3 regions of the Neobacillus sp. Soil_C_43 genome follow, and region 1 is predicted to be linked to each of the others. Evidence: riboswitches for the same ligand, from Rfam matches in the RefSeq annotation. Region 1 holds a riboswitch; each other region holds the start of a gene.
The links. Region 1 has a riboswitch for S-adenosylmethionine ahead of metK (methionine adenosyltransferase). Riboswitches for the same ligand answer to the same signal wherever they lie in the genome.
Positions count from the first base shown of each region.

Region 1 (2,206 bases):
ATATTGTTTTCCGGTAATAAATAATTCATTACGGAAAAAATGGACTTTTTCATTTCACCTGCATATTCAGTTCCACCGATGAGAACAATGCGGCGTTCAAATGAGATGATGATAAAGGTTTCTGAATTGGTTCCGTCGACCTTAGGATCTGCCTTAAAATTAGGTGCTGAAATCACCGTAAATCCTGGGTCATGTGAAAGCAGTTCATCCTCTGATGGACGTATAAATAGTTGATGAACAAAAAGATTGTGCCAGGCAAATTCATTCACTACTTGAATAGGTAAGCGGGATTTTTTATCTGCTCCTGCAAATCCTTTAAAAACAAAAATATCTTCTTGTTGTTTTAAATAATTTAGGACTTTTTGATAAAGTTTCGTAAATATTTCTTCAGATATAGGTTGATTCAACGAACCCCAAGCAATCTTATCCTTTGTGGACTCTTCCATCACAACGAATTTATCTTGAGGTGAGCGGCCTGTATATTTACCAGTTGAAACGCTTACAGCGCCAGTCGAAGTTAAAGAACCTTCGTTACGACATAAGATCTTTTCTACTAACTGGGGAACTGATAATTGCACGTGGACATTACTTTCTGATAACATTTGTTTTAAGTCATTGGGAATATGAACAGAATTCATCTACTGCAACCTTCCTTTTTCCATGTTTTTAATGGTAATAATTTAATAAAAAGTATAACACATTTATTCAAATAATCTATACTAATTAATGAAAAATAGGTTGTATGGATTAAATTTAAATTTCTTGAAAAATGCATTGACATTGTTCGACAGTGTAGGTTATTATTTACCCTTGAACGGATACTCTCTTATCCCGAGCTGGTGGAGGGACAGGCCCAATGAAACCCAGCAACCTGCAAACGAAAGCAAGATAGTAGTAGGTTTTCTTCTATTATTATTTTCGGGCAAAGGTGCTAAACCTGAAGCAAGGCCTAGCCTTGAACGATAAGAGTGAAAGGCGCGCAAAACTTTTGCTATCAACCTTTCCTCAGAGATGGAAAGGTTTTTTGTTTGCAAATGATTTCGTGCTATATAATCGCTTCTATTTATTCCATCGTTAGAATTTTCTATGGGGTTATTGCAGAATATTGTTTAATTAATAAAAACCCTGTATTTATTTCATACTACTAAGGGAATGAGTTCCGTATCAATCCGAGGTTAAACGGCAAGGTCATTACATACCCACACAGATAACCTCACTTATCTCACTATATAGGAGGAATTCAGATGTCAACAAAACGTCGTTTGTTCACTTCTGAATCAGTAACTGAAGGTCATCCCGATAAGATCTGTGACCAAATTTCTGATTCCATTTTAGATGCTATTTTAGCAAAAGATGCTAATGCACGTGTTGCTGCTGAAACTTCAGTTACAACTGGTTTAGTTTTGGTTGCTGGCGAGATTACTACTTCAACTTACGTGGACATTCCAAAAATTGTTCGTGAAACAATTAAAAGCATTGGTTACAATCGTGCAAAATACGGATTTGACTCCGAAACATGTGCAGTTTTAACTTCTATCGATGAACAGTCTCCTGACATCGCGATGGGTGTTGACCAAGCGCTTGAAGCTCGTGAAGGCCAAATGTCAGATGAGCAAATTGAAGCAATTGGTGCAGGCGACCAAGGTTTAATGTTTGGTTTCGCATGTAATGAAACAAAGGAGCTTATGCCGCTTCCAATTTCCCTTGCGCACAAGCTTGCACGCCGTTTAACAGAAGTTCGTAAAGAAGAGCTCCTTCCTTACCTACGTCCGGATGGAAAGACACAAGTAACAGTTGAATATGATGAGAACGATAAACCAGTTCGTATTGATACAATCGTTATTTCTACTCAACACCACCCTGAAGTTACATTAGAACAGATTCAACGTAATCTGAAAGAGTATGTGATCAATCCGGTTGTTCCACAAGAATTAATCGATGAAAATACAAAATACTTCATTAACCCAACAGGCCGTTTCGTTATCGGCGGACCTCAAGGGGATGCTGGTTTAACAGGACGTAAAATCATTGTTGATACTTACGGTGGCTATGCACGTCACGGCGGTGGCGCATTCTCTGGTAAGGATCCTACAAAGGTTGACCGTTCTGCCGCTTATGCAGCACGTTATGTAGCAAAGAATATTGTTGCTGCAGGACTTGCTGAGAAGTGTGAAGTTCAACTTGCTTACGCAATCGGTGTAGCAAG
Region 1 covers NZ_JBDGJV010000001.1:880,497-882,702, reverse strand. Annotated here, with positions in the region: gene pckA (phosphoenolpyruvate carboxykinase (ATP)) at 1-638, opposite strand, end outside; SAM riboswitch class I at 824-969, shown strand; gene metK (methionine adenosyltransferase) at 1,245-2,206, shown strand, end outside.

Region 2 (2,206 bases), on a different contig from region 1:
TCCATAATGAAAATGCCCAAGGGCAGTTCTTGTATGTATTCAATGGAACCATGTAGGAAGTTCCCTTTTACGCTGAATTTCTGCAGCATATCTGAAATGACACCCTCACCGGCGACTTTTCCTTTAAACAGCACCTTGATAATCGGCCCTTCACAGCTAGTGAGGATGGATTCCGGAACGTCAAAGGATACCACGCTATCAATAAACTCTTTGGTAAGTTCCGCTTTAGGGTTGGCGAAGATGTCGTAAACCGTTCCCTCTTCAATGACCATCCCATTTTGCATAATGGCCATTCGGTGGCAAATTTCTTTGACTACATTCATCTCATGCGTGATAAGAATAATCGTAATGTTGAGTTCCTTGTTGATCTTTTTTAATAGATTCAAGATCGACTTGGTCGTGGTCGGATCAAGGGCGGAGGTTGCCTCATCACATAAGAGGACCGTTGGATTGTTGGCCAAGGCACGCGCAATCCCTACCCGTTGCTTTTGCCCTCCGCTCAGCTGGGCTGGATACACATCGCGCTTATCCGCAAGCCCCACCGTTTCAAGTAATTCCAAGACACGTGTGCTGATTTGGTTCTTCGGATAGTTGGCCGCTTTCAGCGAAAAAGCAATGTTCTCATACACCGTCTTCTGGCTGATGAGGTAAAAGTGTTGAAAAATCATACCAATCTTTAGCCGTGCTAGGCGGAGCTTCTCCCCTTTTAAGGAAGTAAGGTCCGTCCCATCGACGGTAATAGTGCCTGAAGTCGGTTGCTCCAATAAGTTGATGCAGCGGAGCAACGAGCTTTTTCCGGCGCCAGAGTAGCCGACGATGCCATAGATTTCGCCTCGTTGAACCGTTAAAGAAACGTCATCGACTCCCTTGACCGTGCCGTTTTTTGTTTTATATTCCTTTGTTAACTGCCGTATTTCAATCATAATGATGACCTCTTTTTTCATAAGCGATATTTTAAATTAATGGCCGTTCCCCAAGAAAGTGAGTCCGATTCAGTAAGTTTTTCACGCAAAAAATGCTCCTTTCAACTGAAAGAAGCATCGAAATACAAACAATTATTTCAAGCTTATCTTTCAGAATGAAAGTCATTCTGCTGGAATTGGCACCTTCCCAATTAGGGGGTTGCCGGACGTCATAGGGCCAAGTCCCTCGGTCACTCTCGATAAGAATTATTAGTTTTTTTTAACATTTTCGATATTACTAATCTATTTTTATTTTGTCAATCATCAGAAAATACTATTTTGAAATTGTAAGTGTTTCCATTATTATCAAGTCAACTATTTAGGGCGTCTAAAAAAATTTCGGGGACAGTCCCCCGGCGCTTTAGCGCAACGGGGGACTGTCCCCAAATTTTTATATAAAGTTCTGTGTCGTGTTGTTTCTGCTAAAGCGATAGACGGCTAGTAAGAAAAAGGCTACTGCAAAGGCGAACAGGATGATGAAGTGTAAATACAAGCTGCTCAAGGAGCTTCCTTCCTGTAGTTTGGTTAATGTATCTAACGTCCAGCGCTGTGGCAGGAACTCTGCTATTTTTTGTAAGGATGTAGGCATAACTTCCACTGGCCAGAAGCAGCCGGACAGCATGACGGTTGGTGTGATAATTAAATTTTGCAATGCCCCTGCTGCACTCCGGTTGTTTGCGAAAGAGATGATGACAAGCGATAATCCTACAGCAATCAAGGAAAATAGTAACATCACGAAGGCCGCTTCCCAGAAGGACATGCCGATGCCAATATGGAACATATTTCTCATGATGGTAAGCGTAATTAATACCTGTATCGTCATCACAATCATGTTGACGATGACATTGGATAATAGATACTTTCTAGCATTAATTGGCGTCGATAATAAGCGGAAATAGGTTCGCTGTTCTTTTTCCAACAGAATGATCTCAGACATATTCCCCGCTGACATCAGCATGATCATGATCAGGAAACCAATCGTTTGATTGGTCATATTCTTATTTTCCGATGAATCCTCTAATGAATGGGTGGCGAGCGTAAAGGTGGATTGCTGATAGTCCTTATACATTTGCTCAAACATCGGTTGATTCCCATCGGCCGCCCGACTAATCGTCGCGATATTATTGATATATTGATATAAATAGGATTTCACGAAGCCTGTAACGGCAGCCCCTTTGATGGAACTAAGCTGGATATGTGCTGGCGTACCGTTCAACACGCTTTCCGAGAAGCCTTTTTCAAAG
Region 2 covers NZ_JBDGJV010000012.1:139,705-141,910, forward strand. Annotated here, with positions in the region: gene AC3A54_RS16525 (methionine ABC transporter ATP-binding protein) at 1-923, opposite strand, end outside; SAM riboswitch class I at 1,064-1,169, opposite strand; gene AC3A54_RS16530 (ABC transporter permease) at 1,354-2,206, opposite strand, start outside.
Region 2: it holds a riboswitch for S-adenosylmethionine, as region 1 does, so the genes downstream of both, AC3A54_RS16525 (methionine ABC transporter ATP-binding protein) here and metK (methionine adenosyltransferase) in region 1, are expected to answer to the same signal.

Region 3 (2,206 bases), on a different contig from region 1:
CATTTAGACCGTCACCTCGGCATTTCCCCAAAGCTGAAGTGCCTTATTAAGTTCAGGGTACTGCTCCGCTCCTACTGAGAGTGTGTTTCCCTGAAGAATGGCATCCACTGCTTGTCGGAAGGCAAGGCCACCTCCACGAGCACCGTTTGGATGCCCATGAACGCCACCACCTGCATTTATTACGGAGTCAATTCCAAAGTCACGAATTAACAAGGATACCAACCCTGGATGTATTCCCGCTGATGGCACTGGAAAAGCTTTTTTATAAACATCCTCTTTCGTCAATTCAGTTGCAATCGAAAGTGCAGATGTTTTTTCTAATGCCACCGTTCCATATGGAGATGGGAACAGTGATAAATCAGCACCTGCATAACGTAAAAGCTTTCCAAGGAGCAAAGAATGGGAAAAGCCATATTGGGATGAAGAAGTTAATGCGCCGCTTACTGCTGGATGTGCCATTAAAGGCAACCCAATTTCATTGTCCTCTCTTAATTCTTGCAGGACATCTAATCCATAGGAGAAGACATTAAATAATAGTAAGTCTGCTCCAAGCTCAGCTGCTTTTTTTGCCTTCTCCTTAAGTTGTGAGGATCTCCCAGTCAGGTTTACTGCGTACAGCGTTCTATGACCAGTTTCGTCTAGAACTTCATTTAACACTTGTTTTCCCGCGGTAATTCTTTTTTCAAAAGGTGTTAATTCATTTTCAAAGAGAATCTCATCATCTTTGACTAAATCAACACCACCAAGAGCTTGCTGCTTTAACTGCTCTACCAAAAAGTGTATGTCCTTACCAAGTACGCCTTTAAAGATGCTCATCACTAATGGTCTTTCATATACGTTTATTTTCTCTCGAATTCCATCGATACCGAATCTTGGTCCAGGAAAATGACTCTTTAAGCGACCATCAAACTGCAAATCTAGTAATTTTATTTTTCCATCCAAGGACAGTTTTCCGAAAACAGTAGTTAATATCGCTGGCAAGTCAGTAGAGAAATTAATGGTTGGATAGGCAATCCGAATGATTGCTAGACCGTCTCTTTCAGAGTCTTTCCCTTCAATGGAAACGACTCTGCCCTTATGCTTACGTAATTGGTTCTGCTCAAGCTCAGGAAGATTCGTCCAAGAACCAACAGTTAATCCAAGAGCAATTTCCTCTGCTTTTTTCTCCGGATTTTTTTCATCATGAACAAGATATGTTGCAATTATTTCAGACATTTTTCCAACTTCCCTTCTAAAATGCAAAAAAACCCCTTCGAAAAGAAGAGGTTAGCATCACAAACTAACATCTTCTCATCTTTCAGCCAGATTGCTGCAAGATTTAGCACCGTGCTTAACTTTTGGTTAAGTCGGTTGCCGGGCTTCATAGGGCTTTTCCCTCCACCTGCTCTTGATAAGAAAACGATTCGTATTTATTCACATTTATAAGTTGTTAAACTTTATTTTGGATTATCGCAAGAAAAAAAACATTTGTCAACTTATTTTTTGAACATTTCTAAACAACTAATTCTTCTGACAGCTTCAGCTAACCGTTCTTCGGATGATAATAAGCCTACTCGAACAAAGCCTTCTCCAAATTCACCAAAACCAATACCTGGTGCGACCATTATATGTGCTTGATCAAGTAGAATTTCAGCAAATTGTCCAGATGTGTACCCAACAGGCACCTTAAGCCATGCAAAAAAGGATCCCTTTGGTGCGGTTACATCCCAACCTATCGACCGAAGTCCGTTAATTAATACATTACGTCTTCGCTCATATAGTTCATTCAATTCTCTAACACATTCTTGTGATGCAGTTAAAGCTGTAGCTGCCGCTTCTTGAACAGCTCCGAACAAACTTACATACAGATGATCCTGTAGGAGTTCAATGGCTGAAATCACACTTTCATTCCCTACAGCAAATCCTACACGCCAGCCAGCCATATTGTAGGTTTTAGATAAAGTATAAATTTCGATTCCTACTTCTTTAGCCCCTTCGGTTTCTAGGAAGCTTATAGGTCTCTGACCGTCGAAACCAATGGCACCGTAAGCAAAATCGTGAACAACGCAAATATTTTGATCGTTTGCCAGTTTCACTGTTTCTTTAAAAAATTCTTCAGTGGCAACAGCACCGGTAGGATTATTTGGGTAATTCAAAAACATGACCTTTGCTTTTACTAACGATTCGGAAGAAAGTTCGTTGTAGTCAGGTAAAAATGCATTTTCCT
Region 3 covers NZ_JBDGJV010000004.1:89,930-92,135, reverse strand. Annotated here, with positions in the region: gene AC3A54_RS07970 (2-hydroxy-3-keto-5-methylthiopentenyl-1-phosphate phosphatase) at 1-3, opposite strand, end outside; gene mtnW (2,3-diketo-5-methylthiopentyl-1-phosphate enolase) at 4-1,215, opposite strand; SAM riboswitch class I at 1,288-1,397, opposite strand; gene AC3A54_RS07960 (aminotransferase class I/II-fold pyridoxal phosphate-dependent enzyme) at 1,476-2,206, opposite strand, start outside.
Region 3: it holds a riboswitch for S-adenosylmethionine, as region 1 does, so the genes downstream of both, mtnW (2,3-diketo-5-methylthiopentyl-1-phosphate enolase) here and metK (methionine adenosyltransferase) in region 1, are expected to answer to the same signal.